4 regions of the Halomonas sp. 5021 genome follow, and region 1 is predicted to be linked to each of the others. Evidence: predicted binding sites of a transcription regulator. Region 1 holds the regulator's gene; each other region holds the start of a gene.
What was found. The regulator sigma-54, encoded in region 1, starts transcription at its own class of promoters, with help from an activator protein. The targets are predictions, from matches to a motif close to TGGCACNNNNNTTGCTNT.

Region 1 (4,126 bases):
GCTGGCCGCCTGGTCGCGTATCTTGGCGGAGATGAGGTCCAGCAATTCACGTTGACTACCCGACTTACGTAGCTGCTGGCGCGTGTCGGCATCATTCATGATGGAAGCAACTTGTCCCAGCAGTGCGAGGTGGGTGTCGTCGGCTTCTTCAGGCACGAGAAGAACAAACACCAAGTCAACCGGGTCGCCATCAATGGCGTCAAAGTCGACCGCTTCATTGAGTTTGAGAAAGCCGGCGATAGGTGAATCACAGTGCGGGCTTCGAGCATGGGGAATCGCCACGCCGTTGCCAATCCCCGTACTGCCGAGGCGTTCACGACCAATCAAACGGCTGAACACTTCCTGGCTGTCGAGGCTGGGAATGTTTTGTGCGATAAAGGTGCTGAAAAACTCCAGCACCCGTTTTTTGCTGCCCCCGGGCACATCGTAGAGAACGCGTTCCGGGGGGAGGATTGTGGCCAACGTCATTGAATTAACGCACACCTGCGCCCTGGGCGCGGGCTTGTGCTTTTTCCTTATGCTTAACGAGCTGTCGATCAATCTTGTCCGCCAGGGCGTCGATGGCGGCGTACATGTCATTATCGAGGGCCTCAGCATGCAAGTCAGCCCCAGCAGCGTGGAGTGTGCAGGCGGCCTGTTGGCGCTCTTTTTCGACCGAGAGCGTTACCTGCACGGTGGTGATGTTGTCGTAATGGCGCTCAACGCGTTCCAGCTTTTCGTTGACATAGTCACGCAAGGCGTCAGTCAGATCTACATGATGACCGGTGATATTGACTTGCATTGACGTACTCCTTATCCGTCGGACTGTCCTTCGATTGTAACCCTTTTTGGCGTTAAGCAAAGCCCTTGTGTTGAGTTTCCGTTTGCTTAACGTAAGCGACGCCGTTCGCTGGACGAAGGGATGCCCATGCCTTCGCGGTATTTGGCAACCGTGCGACGTGCCACGTGGATGCCGGCTTCCTCCAGCAGGGTGACCAGACGGCTATCTGACAAAGGTTTGCCGGGGGGTTCTTCCTGAATCAGTTTTTTGAGACGAGCGCGAATGGCCGTGCTGGAGTGGCTGTCGCCGTCCTGGCCACTGATCTGGCTGGAAAAGAAGTATTTAAGCTCGAAAATGCCCCGCGGTGTATGGATGAACTTCTGGGTGGTGACGCGAGAGATGGTCGACTCATGCATCTCTACCGCATCGGCAATATCGGCCAGTATAAGCGGTTTCATGGCCTCTTCGCCGTGTTCGAGAAAGCCGATCTGGCGAGTGATGATTTCGCGGCCGACGCGTAACAGGGTGTCGTTGCGGCTGGAGAGGCTTTTGATCAGCCAGCGGGCTTCCTGCAAGTGATCCTTGAGGAACTGGTTATCATGACTCTTGTCGGCGCGCTTGATCAGGCTAGCGTAGTCGGGTTGAATCCTGAGCTTGGGTAAGGCCTCTGGGTTGAGTTCGAGGTGCCAGCCTTCGTTATCGTGGCGAACCACCAGGTCGGGAATCACGTAGCTATCGTCAGTGGCGCTGTAAACGCTGCCGGGGCGCGGGTCCAGGCTTCTGATCAGTTGGATGACGTCATCGAGTTGCGCATCGTCCAGGCCGAGTCTTCGCTTGAGGAGGCGCTGATCATTTTTACCCAGCGCTTCAAGGAACTGGCGAACCAGACGCCGCGCAGGAATCAGCAGCGGTGTATCACCGGGTAGTGCGGCGAGCTGAAGCATCAGGCATTCGCGAAGATCGCGGGCGAAGATGCCGGTGGGCTCGAACTGTTGCAGTCGCAGTAGAATGGTCTCAACCTCGCGCTGGCTGAGGCCTTCCACGCCCTGGTCTCGCAGTCCTTCGCGGATATCGGCAAGGGGCTGGGTGAGATAACCGTTAGCATCCAGTGCGTCAATCAGGCTCTCGGCCACCAACTGTTCACGTTGGCTCAAATCGGTCATGGCGAGTTGCCAGAGGAGGTGGCCATGCAGCGTTTGCCCGGTGGCCTGGCGCTCGAAGTCAGGTCCCTCGCTACTTGTGCTGCCACTGCCCATCGTATCCTGATAGGTATCTGACCAGTCGCTATCGACGGATAGCTCCTTGGGAATGCTATCTGCCCACTCGCTTGCTTCCGGCTCGCTGTCAGCTTGCTCGCTTTCGCTGAACTCATCTTCCTGCTCGAGCATGGGGTTGGCGTCAAGCGCTTGCTGGATTTCCTGGCGTAAATCGAGCGTTGATAGCTGTAGCAGGGCAATTGCCTGCTGCAGCTGGGGTGTCATGGTGAGCTGAGTGCCGATCCGCAGTTGAAGAGAAGCTTTCATGACCATCTGAGAACCACTCGTTTATCGGAAAGCATCCACCCTAGTGCGAGTTGTGTTTGGGTGCAAGTGCAATAAGTATGCCATCGGCAATAAATATGCCATTGCTGGCTTTAGAGACGGAAATCAGCACCTAGGTAAACGTCACGCACCTCCTGGTTGTCAAGAATAGCGGCCGGCGAACCGCTGGCGATAATATGCCCGTCGCCGACGATATACGCCACATCGCAAATATCCAGCGTTTCACGCACGTTATGATCGGTAATCAATACGCCAATACCTCGCTCCTTCAAGGCGCGGATGATCGACTTGATATCGCCCACGGAGATGGGGTCTACACCTGCGAAAGGCTCATCAAGCAGGATGAACGCAGGCTCTGTCGCGAGGGACCGGGCGATCTCGACGCGGCGCCGTTCGCCTCCGGAAAGGCTCATGCCCATATTGTCGCGGATGTGGGTAATGTGGAACTCTTCCAGGAGTGTTTCCAGGCGTGCTTCGCGTCCGGCTCGATCCAGGTCGTGACGGGTTTGTAAAATGGCCATGATGTTGTCGGCGACGGAGAGTTTGCGAAAGATCGACGCCTCCTGGGGCAAATAGCCAATGCCTGCCTTGGCGCGCTCGTGCATGGGTGCTCGGGAAAGGTCCAGGCTATCAATCCCGACGCTGCCTGCATCTGCCTTGACCAGGCCGACAATCATGTAGAATGAAGTGGTTTTACCGGCGCCGTTGGGGCCGAGCAAACCGACGATGCTGCCTTGTGAGATATCCAGGTTGATGTCTTTTACGACGCGTCGGCGCTTGTAGCTTTTCGCCAAATGGCGGGCGTATAGCGTTCGTGTTGCGCTGTTGTCGGCAGCTGCCATCAGGCTCTCCTTATCCCTCGGGTTGCAGCGTCATGCGGATGCGCTGCGACTCTTGATTGTCGACGTCGGAGCGCGCCTTGACGAACTCGCGGTCGATAAAGTATTCCAGCCGCCCCCCGGTGAAGCGGTCGCCTTGCTGGATGATTTCCGCCTGGTCAATCAACTCGACGCGTCGCTCGGCGACATGGTAGATCACCCTTCGACCCCAGCCTTCCATCGGGCCATCCTGGTCTTCGGGCTGCCGCCGCAAATAGGCCCGTTCGCCCAGCGCCGTGGCCCGCGAGAGCTCGCCTTCCTCATTTCGCTGGATTTCCACTTCGTCGCCTCTTATCAGCATGTTGCCTTGGCGAACTTCGACGTCGCCGGTGTAGACCGCTGTACCGGCGCGCTGATCCAGGTCGAGCTGGTCGGCGACGACTTCAACCGGTTGCTGGTGATTATCTGCGGTTGCGTAAAAAGGCACTAGGCAGGCAGCAGCCATCGCCGTGTAGATAAACGCTTTCATGTTTCATTCCTGTCCGGGTTGCGTCTCCGGAGGGTGGTGGCCTTGAACGTTACCTTCGAGGCGCACCTCCTCCTCGTTGAGCCATGCATCCATTCGCTGTGCTGTCATGCGCTGGGGCGGTTGCTGGAGCAGCACATGAGTATTACTCCACGCATGGGCGGTTTTCCCCTCATAGTGCAGAACGTCCGTGTCGAGCTGCCAGCCTTCATCAGGGGCGATCAATCTTGCATTGCCCGAAAGCGTCAGCTCCTGGGAACGGGTATTCAGCGTACCTATCTCTGACGTGGCGTTCCAGATACGTCGCTCGCTGTCATAAAGCGTGGCGTGCGGCGTTTCGGCGAGTGTTGAGGCGGATTGGGGGGTATGTACCAGACGAGGCGTGGTTAACCCCTGCTGAATATTCCCCTGTTCATCAAACAGTGTAAGCTCGGCATTGTGAAGGACATGACCTGGCTCCTCGGCTCGGGCTTCCGGGTCT
Region 2 (4,126 bases), on a different contig from region 1:
CGGTTCGCGAAGAAGTCACCTACCCCTTGATCGACAGCTTAAAGGGCGACCACTATGTGTTTGCCTACTACCCTGACCAGGAATGGGTGGCAACCTCACAGGTGATCAACTGCCCTAACGCACCGTCACTTGCCCACCGTTTTTAACGACTTATACCCAGGAGGCAAGTCGATGACGCAACCTAAATCGTTAGACCTGGCATTACAGGGCGGTGGTTCTCATGGCGCCTACACCTGGGGCGTCATTGACCGCTTACTGGCGGACTCAAGGGTCGAGATCGAGGGCATCAGCGGCACCAGTGCCGGTGCGATGAACGGCGTGGTCATGGCCGACGCGCTCACCCGGGGCGATAAAGAAACCGCCCGCGAGGCCTTGCACGATTTCTGGCGGGCCGTCAGCCGAGCGGGGATGGCAAGCCCTATTCGTCGCTCACCGCTGGACAAGCTGACCGGGAACTGGAGTCTCGAACACTCGCCGGGTTATATCGCCATGGACCTGATGAGTCGGCTGGTCTCGCCCTATCAGTTCAATCCTCTCAACGTGAATCCTCTACGCAACATTGTGGCCGAACGGATCGACTTTGATCGGGTCCGCCGCTGTGAACAGCTCAAACTCTTCGTGACTGCCACCAACGTCCGTACCGGTAAGCAGCGGGTCTTTCGTCGGCATGAGATGAGCCTTGATGCGGTCATGGCCTCCGCTTGCCTGCCATTTGTGTTCCAGGCCGTTGAAATTGACGGAGAAGCCTATTGGGATGGCGGCTACATGGGGAATCCGGCGCTTTTCCCGCTGATGGAGGAATGTAGCGCACGCGATATTCTGCTCGTTCAGATCAACCCCATTCGACGAGACGACTTACCCACCACGGCGTCAGCCATCATGAACCGCCTTAATGAAATCACCTTCAATTCAGCGCTGATCAAAGAGGTGCGCATGATCGCCATGCTTAAACAGGTGCTTGACGCCCAGGGTATCGAGAACTGCTATCAGCAGGCGTTGTTCCACCGCATCAGCGGTGAAGGTGCGTTACTGCCACTGTCGGTATCCAGCAAGCTGAATGCCGAGTGGCCCTTTCTATGCCACCTGTTTGAACAGGGCCATGCCGCCGCCGACCGCTGGCTGGAAGACAACATCGACGCGCTCGGCGAACGCTCCACGCTGGATATCGACGATGTCTATCTGGATGAAAGCCCGGCGCCTGCTACAGCACCAAACTAAGCCAAACCAGGCCTGCTGATGCCCAATGATGCAGCATTAGCATGATATTTATCTTTCAACCTGTTCCTCAAACACCCTCCCTTCAATAGTAACCAACTGATTAATATAATAAAAAACAACCATGGCAACCACTTTGCATAAATGTAAGCAGTGGTGGTAGGCGTGGACCAGGCCCAAGCGGGTACGAGTGCGTCGAACCTGACCTTCAATGAAGAAGGCATGTTCTCGTGAACCGATGACGCTGCGTGTTCACGCGCAGGGTGTTGAACTCGTAACAGAACCCGTGAGGCCATCCCATGGATATTCGCAACAAAGCCAACCGTATTCGGTTGCTCAATTTCTCTACGCCACAAATGCGCGCTTTCCATTTTTCGTGGTTTGCTTTCCATCTCTGCTTTTTTGGCTGGTTTGGCATTGCGCCGCTCATGGCGGTGGTACGTGAAGACCTAGCTCTCACCCAGACCCAGATCGGTAACACCATCATCGCCTCGGTCGCGATCACCGTCATTATCCGCCTGGTGATCGGCGTATTATGCGACCGCCTCGGGCCACGAAAGACCTATTCCGGCTTGTTGCTGCTCGGCTCCATTCCGGTGATGGGCATCGGCCTGGCCGACAGCTTTGAAACCTTCCTGCTTGCACGCCTGGCGATTGGGGCCATCGGTGCGTCGTTTGTTATCACTCAATACCATACTTCCATCATGTTTGCGCCCAATGTCGTGGGTACCGCCAACGCCACCAGTGCGGGCTGGGGGAACCTGGGCGGCGGCACGACACAGATCGTCATGCCGTTGATATTTGCCGGTATGTTGATGCTTGGAGTTAACGAGGCGTTGGGCTGGCGGTTAGCCATGGTCGTGCCAGGCGTTGTGCTGTTCTTCACCGGCATTGCCTATTGGCTATTTACCCAGGATGCGCCCGATGGCAACTTTGACGAGCTGCGCGCTCGCGGCGAGCTACCGCCCGCCAGCGGCGAAAACGGCGCGCTACAAAGCTTTACCGTCGCGGCAAAAGATATTCGCGTGTGGGCGCTGTTCGTCGTGTATGGGATTTGTTTTGGCGTGGAACTGACGATCAATAACATCGCCGCCATCTACTTTTTCGATAATTTTGACCTGACACTTGCCACCGCAGGTCTGATTGCCGGCCTGTTTGGCTTGATGAATATATTTGCCCGTACGCTGGGCGGCATATTTTCTGACTTGTTTGCCAAACTGGGGGGCCTGAAGGGGCGCGTGCGCTGGTTAATGGTCGCTCTCATTTGTGAAGGCATCGCCCTGATCGCTTTTTCACAAATGCATGTACTAAGCCTGGCGATCGGTATCATGCTGGTGTTCAGCCTGTTTGTGCAGATGGCCGAAGGTGCGACTTACGGGGTGGTACCCTTCATCAATAAAAAAGCCCTGGGCGCGGTGGCCGGTATTGTGGGCGCAGGCGGCAACGTTGGCGCCGTCTCTGCCGCCTTCCTGTTCCGCAGTGAAAGCCTGACCTATCAGCAAGGCCTCTTCTACCTGGGGTTAGCCGTCCTTGCCTTGGCCTCGTGCGTCCTGCTGGTACGCTTCTCCGATGCGCAAGAAGCCGAAGAGGCAGCCGCCTACCGAGAGGCGGTGGGCGACGATACCGGCGCGGGTGCCCTATCGTTACGCTAAACGACGCCGATTGCGCACTTCCAGGGAAGTGCGCAATCAATGGCGGTGAGCACAAAGGAAACGCATTATGTCTTCAGCTCAACAGCTTCTGTTAACCGCCAAACGCTGCGATATCGACAACCTGACCCATCTGGCGACAACCTGTGACATTGTGGGCGACATCAGCCACTTCATTCACATGCTGCAGCGTGAGCGGGGCGCGTCGACGGTTTTCCTGGTTTCCCAGGGCAGCCGCTTTAAAGAACGTCGCGCGACTTACCGCCAGCATAGCCAGGATGCCGAAGCACTGATGCGTCGTCGCCTCGAGGCATTAAGCAAGGAAGCGCGTCCCCAGGCGGCTGCGCGCCTGCTGCGCCGCATTGCCATGGTATGGGCAGCGCTGGATGAACTCAGCACGCTGCGCCACGCCATTGACACCTTTGCCATTACACCCGATGCGGCAACTCAGGCATTCAATCAATTGACCAGCGGGCTGCTGGCGATTGTCTTTGAAGCAGCCGACACGGCTGTCGACCCTGATATCACCCGCGCCCTGGTCGCCATTTTCCATTTAATGCAAGGCAAAGAACTGGCGGGACAGGAACGCGCATGCGGCGCCTTTGGCTTTACCCAGGGGTATTTTGACGATGCCCATAGCGCATTGCTTGGCCAACTGATCGACGACCAGCAGCGCTGCTTTGATACCTTTGAGGAATTCGCTTCTCCCGAAGCACAGCAACATTGGCAAGCGGAGCTGTCGCCACGCACGCTCTCAGGCATCCATCAATTGCGCGATATTGCCCGCCAGCGGGCCTCGCATCCAGACACATCGGATTCACTGGGTGAAACCTGGTATGAGCTCACCACGCTGCGCATCGACAGCATTAAAAACGTGGAAGATGCCTGCAACGCTCAGTTGACCGCCCTGTGCCATAGCAAGATACAACAAGCCAATGTCGCGCTGGAAAAAGCCAAGACGGAGCCTTGCCGTAATTCGCCGGCGCCTTGCGAGCAACTGCTCGCCTTGAGCAGCGGTGAGCCACTGGGAGACTTGACCGCCAATGCGCTTAATTCGCCCCTGGGCCGATCATTGATCGAATTGACCCAGGCACAATCAAGCCGCTTACAGGGGCTTAGCGACGAGCTGGAAAATACGCGCAAGGCCCTGCGCGAACGCAAGCTGATCGAACGGGCGAAAGGCCTGATCATGGCCCACCAGGACATGACAGAAGAAGAAGCGTACCGGTTTCTGCGCACTACCTCGATGAATCAGAGCAAAA
Region 3 (4,126 bases), on a different contig from region 1:
TTCGCCTCGACGGTATCGGCCCCCTGGTCTTGCAGGTGATAGGCACGAATTTTGTTCAAAAGGCCGATACCACGGCCTTCCTGACGCAAGTATAGCAGCACGCCACGGCCTTCCTCGGCAATCCGCTTGAGCGCTTCCTGTAGCTGATAGCCGCAGTCACAGCGCATCGAAAACAGGGCGTCACCGGTCAGGCATTCCGAGTGGACACGCCCCAACACCGGTTCATCGCCGGTCACATCACCCAGCGTCAAGGCGATGTGATCCTTGCCTGTGGCTTCGTCTTCGAAACCATGCATGGTAAACGTGGCCCAGGGCGTGGGCAGGTGTGAAGCGGCGATGAAGCGAATGGTCACAGGTTACCTCGCTGATTAACCAAACCAGTTAACCACACCAGTGTTGGCAAAATGGTCGTGTAGTTTAGCAGGAAGCGGCGGTCGGCTCACGATTAGCGTGACGGAAAAACGTCGAGAAAAATCGGCGTGGTGCGACAATTTTTGCCATGGGTCGCGCCGCCTTGCGGTCTATCTTCCAGTACAATAGCTCCCTACAATGCGGGCAAACTTCTCAAGAGCAAGTGTCTATGAACCCCACACCTTTGCAAAACGATCGTTTTCTTCGCGCCTTGGCGCGCGAGCCCGTTGACCGCACGCCCGTGTGGATGATGCGCCAGGCAGGGCGCTATCTTCCGGAATACCGCGCTAAGCGCGCCGATGCAGGTAGTTTCATGGACCTTTGCCAAAACCATGACCTGGCTTGCGAGGTAACGCTGCAGCCTCTTGAGCGTTTCCCGCTGGATGCCGCCATCCTGTTTTCGGATATCCTGACGATTCCCGACGCCATGGGCTTGGGGCTGTATTTCGAAACCGGTGAGGGCCCCAAGTTCAAAAAGACCGTGCGTACCGCTGATGAGGTCGCCGCGCTCCGCGTTCCCGATGCCGAGCGCGACCTGGATTACGTGATGCGTGCGGTGTCCACGATTCGCCGTGAGCTGAACGGCCGCATGCCGTTGATTGGCTTCTCCGGCAGCCCCTGGACACTGGCTACCTATATGGTCGAGGGCAGCTCGAGCAAAGATTTTCGCCACCTGAAAACCATGCTCTATGACACGCCGGATACCATGCACCAGTTGCTGGACACCCTGGCCCACGCGGTGACCGACTACCTTAACGCGCAGATTCGTGCGGGCGCCCAGGCGGTACAGATTTTCGATACCTGGGGCGGCGCGCTGACCACCCCGGCGTACCTCGAGTTTTCGCTGCGCTATATGGAGCAGATTGTCGCCGGGCTGATCCGCGAGCATGACGGGCGCCGGGTGCCAGTGATTCTGTTCACCAAGAATGGCGGCCAGTGGCTGGAACACATCGCTTGTGCCGGGTCCGATGCCGTGGGCATCGACTGGTCCACAGAGCTTTCCGATGCCCGCGCCCGGGTCGGCCACAAGGTCGCGCTACAGGGCAACCTGGACCCCAACGTGCTGTTCGCGCGGCCTTCCGCGATCCGCGCCGAAGTTGCCCGCGTGCTGGAAAGCTACGGCCATGGTCCCGGGCATATCTTTAACCTGGGCCACGGCATCAGCCAGTTCACCAACCCGGATCATGTCACCGCCTTCATGGAAGCGCTGCACGACCTTAGCCCGCAATATCATCAGAGCATCGCGACCCAATCGAACGATGCACATCCGGGAGCCCAGCCATGAGCAAATTACGTGACGACCAGTGGTTTACCGAAGTCTTCGATAGCCACGGCAGTGCTTTCTCGCTGAAAGTCACTGATAAACTGCTGGATGTGCAAAGCGCCTATCAGCACCTGGAAGTCTATGCCACCGAGACCTATGGCAACCTGCTGGTGCTGGACGGCTGCGTGATGCTCACCGACCGCGATAACTTTCTCTACCACGAGATGATTGCCCATCCGGCGTTGTTCACCCATCAGGCCCCCAAGCGGGTGGTGATCATTGGCGGCGGCGACTGCGGGACACTCAAAGAAGTATTGCGTCACCCTGGCGTTGAACACGTCACCCAGATAGATATCGACGAGGAAGTCACCAAAGCCTCCGAGCGCTTCTTTCCAGCGCTGGTGGAATCGAACAATGATCCCCGCGCCGAGCTGCTGTTCGCCGATGGCGTCAAGTGGGTGGACGATACCCCCGACGAGAGCATCGATGTACTGATTATCGACTCCACCGACCCGGTTGGCCCAGCCGAGGGCCTGTTTAAAACCGATTTCTTAAGGCGCTGCCATCGCATCCTTAAAGACGGCGGCGTCATGGTACAGCAGAGCGAATCGCCGCTTTACCATAGCGGCACCATCATTCGTGAACTGCGCAACGACATGCAGGAAGCCGGGTTTGACAGCGTCGCCACGCTGCCCTTCCCGCAGCCAGTGTATCCGTCCGGCTGGTGGAGCGTGACACTGGCAGGCAAAAACACCGACGTGAACACCTTTCGCGAGCAAGCAGTTGCCAACCACGACCTGCCGCTTGAGTACTACACGCTGGAAGCCCATCGCGGCGCACTGGCGTTACCACCGTTCATGCGCAGGGCCATCGCCGCCAAATAATCCCGCCAGAAGACCGCTTTTCATCATTGCCCACTGCCTCCCCGCCCCACAAAGGTGCAGGGAGGGTGGGCATTTTTATTTTTTGCACCTAGACGTTCGTATCAAACGTTCGATTTATCGTTGAAAAGCGCTGAATCAGCGCCTGTACCCCTTTTGGCATCTTCCTTGCTAGGTTTAGTCACATGCTACGGCATGGATAACGATTTCAAACAATTCGAGGGAACCTACATGTTGAATAAAAAACACTTGGCGCTGCTGGTATCTGCTGGTTCGATTACCCTTGCGGGTATGACCACCGCTCAGGCCGACACGCTGGAAGATACCCGGGATAACGGCGCCGTTCGTTGCGGCGTCAGCGATGGCTTACCCGGCTTCTCGGCACCGGATGACGATGGCAATTGGCAAGGGCTTGACGTTGACGTCTGCCGCGCCGTCGCCGCCGCCGTACTCGGTGATGCCGACGCGGTTGACTACATTTCCCTCAATGCCGTAGAGCGCTTCACGGCCCTGCAGTCTGGCGAAGTGGATGTACTGTCACGCAACACCACCTGGACCACGACGCGCGACACCACGTTGGGTCTCAATTTCACCGGCGTAACGTTCTATGACGGCCAAGGCTTCATGGTGTCACGGGATCTGGGGATTACGGGCGCAGATGAGTTAAACGGTGCGTCCATCTGCATTCAGTCAGGTACCACCACCGAGCTAAACCTCGCCGACTACTTCCGTGCTAATGACATGGAATTCAACCCCATCGTATTTGATACCTCCGAACAAACCGTGGGCGGCTACCAGGCAGGACGCTGTGACGTACTGACATCCGACACTTCTCAGTTGGCCGCCCTGCGTATCCAGCTAGATAACCCTGAAGGCTCAATGATTCTTTCGGACGTGATCTCCAAAGAACCGCTGGGCCCCGTGGTACGCCAGGGCGATGATACCTGGTTCAACATCGTGAAATGGTCGCTGTTCGCCATGATCAACGCTGAAGAATACGGTGTTACCAGCGAAAATGTCGACGAGATGACATCGTCTGAAGACCCCAATGTTGCACGACTGCTCGGCCAGGATGGCAACTACGGCGAAGGCATGGGACTGGAGGCTGACTGGGCCTACAACATCATCAGCCAAGTCGGCAACTACGCTGAAAGCTTCGACCGCAACGTGGGCATGGGCTCACCGCTTGAAATTGAACGCGGTGTCAACGCCCTGTGGACTGACGGTGGCTTCCAGTATGCTCCGCCGATTCGCTAAGCGTCTCGCTTGACCCCTGGCCCGCCATGCCCTGTTGCCAGGGTATAGGCGGGCCATCTGATTGACTTTCCGTATCGCGGAGACGCCACCCATGTCTGTACGACCCAATGCTCGCCCCGTCGGCCAAAAGCCGCCGTTCTGGCGAGACCGCGCGAAGCGCGCGCTTATTTTCCAAATCCTCTTAGTCACCGCTGTGGTGGCTTTTCTTATCTATATAATCGGCAACACCCAAGCCAACCTTGAGGCTCGAGGCATCACCACTGGCTTTGGCTTTTTAAGCAACACCGCCGGCTTCGGTATTGGCCAGACCTTG
Region 4 (4,126 bases), on a different contig from region 1:
GAAGTCGACGGCAAACCGTTGATGCGCGCTTACTCGATTGCCAGCCCCAACTACGAAGACCACCTCGAGTTCTTCAGCATCAAAGTCCCCGACGGCCCGCTTACGTCGCGCTTACAGCACCTGCAGGTCGGCGATCAGATCATGGTCAGCCGCAAGCCGACCGGCACGCTGGTCACCGACGACCTGCTGCCCGGCCGCAACCTCTACATGCTGTCCACCGGTACCGGCCTTGCGCCCTTCCTGAGCCTGATTCAGGATCCGGAAGTCTACGAGCGGTTCGAGAAAGTCGTGCTGGTTCACGGCGTCCGCGAAGTCTCCGAGCTGGCCTATGCCGACTTTATCACCAAGGAGCTGCCCGCCCACGAGTACCTGGGTGAGGAAATCGCCGAGAAGCTGGTCTACTACCCGACCGTTACCCGTGAAGAGTTCCACACCATGGGCCGCCTGACCGACCACATCCGCACCGGCAAACTGTTCGAAGACACAGGGCTTCCGCCCATCGACCCGCGCCAGGACCGTGCAATGATTTGTGGCAGCCCGGCCATGCTCGACGACACCAGCGCGCTACTCGACGAACTGGGCCTGAACATCTCGCCACGCATGGGTGAGCCGGGCGACTACGTCATCGAACGGGCTTTTGTCGAAAAGTAACGCTCTCAACGAGTCACTCTTTCAACGAGTCACTTCCTCAACAAGTAGCTCTCTCAGCGACAACTCGCCCAATAAAAACCCCCGCCACTCGGTGCCTAACAGCATCGCTTGGCGGGGGTTTCGTGTTCTGGCGCGCGGGTCGTTATACCGCGTCTTTACCGGTCTCGCCGGTACGGATACGAATCACTTGCTCAAGCGGCATGACGAAAATCTTGCCATCGCCGATTTTGCCGGTATTCGCTACCTGGGTGATCGCCTCGATGACCTGCTCGACCATGTCGTCGTCAACCGCCACTTCGAGCTTCACTTTGGGTAGAAAATCAACCACATATTCAGCACCGCGGTATAACTCGGTGTGGCCCTTCTGACGACCAAAACCTTTGACTTCGGTGACGGTAATGCCCTGTACGCCAATGTCGGAGAGCGATTCGCGCACGTCATCAAGCTTGAATGGCTTGATAATGGCAGAGATTAGTTTCATTGCGAGATCCTCTAGCTGGGTAGCCATGATAATGAAAGATAACAAGCCTAGCGCCCTGCTCGCTATCCGTTACCTATCAGCATACACCGCTACCGGCGCAGAATAAAAAAAGCCTCCCCGTGAAGGGAGGCTAGTAACGAGCACTCGGGCTCTTCTGGTTGGCACCCAATAAGGTTTGGGCGCCGACCCGTTATTTTTTGATACCGAACTCAGGGTAGGCTTCAAGACCGCACTCGGCGATATCGACGCCTTCGTACTCATCTTCTTCGCTGACGCGAATACCCATGATGGCTTTCAGGATCAGCCATACGATCAGGCTGGCAATGAAGACCCAGGCGAAGATACCCAAGATACCGATAAGCTGCGGGCCGAAAGAGGCGCCATCATTGTTCAACGGCACAGCCAGCACGCCCCAGATACCCACCACACCGTGAACGGAGATGGCACCGACTGGATCGTCCAGTTTCAGCTTATCCAGCGTGACGATGGCAGCCACCACGATCAGACCACCGATCGCACCGATAATCGTCGCACCCAGTGCCGAAGGCGACAGCGGGTCGGCAGTAATTGCCACCAGGCCAGCCAGCGCGCCGTTGAGCGCCATGGTGAGGTCCGCTTTACGGAACCACAGCTTGGCAAGAATCAGGGCGGCAATCACACCACCGGCAGCCGCGGCGTTGGTATTCACGAACACCTGGGCGACGTTATTGGCGGAATCAACCGCGGCCAGTTTCAATTCAGAGCCACCGTTAAAGCCGAACCAGCCCATCCACAGAATGAAGGTACCCAGCGTCGCCAGCGGCATGTTGGCACCCGGAATCGCGTGGATAGAACCATCTTTGCCGTACTTGCCCTTACGCGGACCCAGCACGATAACGCCTGCCAACGCGGCTGCGGCACCGGCAAGGTGTACAATGCCCGAACCGGCGTAGTCAGAGTAGCCAACTTCGGCCAACCAGCCGCCGCCCCAGGTCCAGTAGCCAGATACCGGATAGATCACGGCAGTCATGACGACAGCAAATGCCAGGAAGGCCCACAATTTCATGCGTTCAGCGACCGCACCCGAGACGATCGACATTGCGGTTGCGACAAAGACGACCTGGAAGAAGAAGTCGGAACGCATGGAATAGTAAGGTGCGTCATCGCCACCGGCGGTGACCGCATCCACGCTGTTCTCAGCGCCGATCAGGAAGCCCAGGTTGGGCAGGAAGCCACCGGCGTTGCCGGAGTACATGATGTAGTAGCCCACCAGCAGGTACATGGTGCAGGCAATCGCAAACAGCGCGATATTCTTGGTGAGAATTTCAGCGGTGTTCTTGGAACGCACCAGGCCAGCTTCCAGCATGGAGAAGCCAGCGGCCATCCACATGACCAGCACACCGCAGATCAGAAAGTAAAACGTATCGAGCGCGTAGCTCAGATCAGTCAACTCATTCATTGTAAGTTCCCCGTTGAACTAAAGAAATGACCCGTAAAGCCAGGTTTAAACGGCGTCCGCACCGCGCTCACCCGTCCGAATCCGAATAACGTCTTCAAGCGGCGTGACAAATACCTTGCCGTCGCCGATCTTGCCGCTGTTGGCCGCGCTGCAGATCGCATCGAGCACGCTTTCGAGGCGACCGTCGTCCACGGCGACCTCGACTTTTACCTTGGGCAAGAAATCGACCACGTATTCAGCGCCGCGATATAGCTCGGTATGGCCTTTTTGACGGCCGAAGCCTTTAACTTCGGTGACGGTAATGCCCTGAACACCGTTGTCGGCCAGTGCTTCGCGAACGTCGTCGAGCTTGAATGGCTTGATAATGGCGGTGATGAGTTTCATCCCGAATCTCCCCTGCTGGATTAAGGAGCGGCCGAGCCGCCCAAAAAAAGTGCCTGCTCCACTAATGCGCATACCGTGCCATCTGATTTTTTTTACTTATATTTCATTTATTTAAAGGCAATAGTGTGGGGCATACTGGCGACTCACCGCCCGCCATACACGCTAACAAGCCGGGTATTGCACCAAAATTGCTCAAAGGCAAAACGCAAACGCCCCACCGTAGGGCATCAGCCAGCGGCACAAATTAGCCCAAGAAGCATGCGAATCCCGCCTGGGTTGCGTATCCTGATGATCAGATAGCTGTATCGAGACATTGACCGTTAGGAGAAAGCCATGGCGCCTCAAGACCATATTAGCCGACTCGCCCAGCAAATCGGCGACCGCTTGCAGAACGCTTCCCAAGCGCCTGAAGATATCCAGAAAGGGGTTCATCAGGTGGTGCGGGGGGCCTTTGACCGCCTGGAACTGGTGTCCCGGGAGGACTTCGATATTTTGATGGACGTATTGCAGCGCACCCGCTCACGGGTAGAAGCGCTGGAACGCCAGGTCGCCAGCCTCGAAGCCGCCGTGGACGCCCAGGCAGCCGATGCCTCGACGCCCGTCGAAGCCGAGGCACCGCCGCTACCCGCAGAGCCCCAGGCGGATTCCGATAACGTCGACACCAAGGAAGATCAAGACGAATCCAAATCGCAATGATGAATGCGAATAGATATCATTGATTATTATTGTGCACATGGTAACGTAATTCGCATTCAATGATGCAGGCAATGCATCAATGCCCCATTTTGATGCATTGCCGAATTTCACCGTTACGTGATGCACGCATGACCACCGCCACCTTCGGCCCTCAAGTCAGTCAACCGCTTTATGAGCTAACACCGGGGACGCTTGCCCAGCTAGGCCAGCGTTTCGGTATTGACTATCGCGTTCGCAATGCATCTGCCGGGGCGAGCGTCGCCACCGGCAGCGTTCGCGACGTTGCCCTGCCTCAAGCAATGCACTTGACGCTTTCCGATCTATGCGTGAACTGCGCCTATAGCTCAGCCTCTCGCCAGACAGTGCCCTGGTTTATCAGCGTGGTACTCGAGGGGCACATCACCGCCCGCCTGGGGGATCAACGCCTGGAACTCAAGGCAGGCGACGGCATGTGCGTCCATTTCACTGCCGAGCAG

Region 2: R3F64_RS15365 (NarK family nitrate/nitrite MFS transporter) is a predicted target of sigma-54. The motif match lies at 1,341-1,358, and genes of this name have one in related genera.
Region 3: R3F64_RS05325 (amino acid ABC transporter substrate-binding protein) is a predicted target of sigma-54. The motif match lies at 2,714-2,731, and genes of this name have one in related genera.
Region 4: R3F64_RS05235 (P-II family nitrogen regulator) is a predicted target of sigma-54. The motif match lies at 3,018-3,035, and genes of this name have one in related genera.

Annotation. Positions count from the first base shown of each region.
Region 1 covers NZ_JAXOVU010000001.1:136,330-140,455, forward strand. The annotation lists gene R3F64_RS00615 (PTS sugar transporter subunit IIA) at 1-468, opposite strand, end outside; gene hpf (ribosome hibernation-promoting factor, HPF/YfiA family) at 473-781, opposite strand; gene R3F64_RS00625 (RNA polymerase factor sigma-54) at 868-2,289, opposite strand; gene lptB (LPS export ABC transporter ATP-binding protein) at 2,394-3,143, opposite strand; gene lptA (lipopolysaccharide transport periplasmic protein LptA) at 3,154-3,648, opposite strand; gene lptC (LPS export ABC transporter periplasmic protein LptC) at 3,652-4,126, opposite strand, start outside.
Region 2 covers NZ_JAXOVU010000011.1:53,965-58,090, reverse strand. The annotation lists gene R3F64_RS15375 (murein L,D-transpeptidase catalytic domain family protein) at 1-146, shown strand, start outside; gene R3F64_RS15370 (patatin-like phospholipase family protein) at 172-1,218, shown strand; gene R3F64_RS15365 (NarK family nitrate/nitrite MFS transporter) at 1,515-2,867, shown strand; gene R3F64_RS15360 (nitrate- and nitrite sensing domain-containing protein) at 2,935-4,126, shown strand, end outside.
Region 3 covers NZ_JAXOVU010000002.1:350,707-354,832, reverse strand. The annotation lists gene ribA (GTP cyclohydrolase II) at 1-353, opposite strand, end outside; gene hemE (uroporphyrinogen decarboxylase) at 581-1,696, shown strand; gene speE (polyamine aminopropyltransferase) at 1,693-2,559, shown strand; gene R3F64_RS05325 (amino acid ABC transporter substrate-binding protein) at 2,788-3,813, shown strand; gene R3F64_RS05320 (amino acid ABC transporter permease) at 3,905-4,126, shown strand, end outside.
Region 4 covers NZ_JAXOVU010000002.1:333,080-337,205, reverse strand. The annotation lists gene R3F64_RS05250 (ferredoxin--NADP reductase) at 1-651, shown strand, start outside; gene glnK (P-II family nitrogen regulator) at 794-1,132, opposite strand; gene R3F64_RS05240 (ammonium transporter) at 1,323-2,570, opposite strand; gene R3F64_RS05235 (P-II family nitrogen regulator) at 2,616-2,954, opposite strand; gene R3F64_RS05230 (accessory factor UbiK family protein) at 3,288-3,650, shown strand; gene R3F64_RS05225 (AraC family transcriptional regulator) at 3,779-4,126, shown strand, end outside.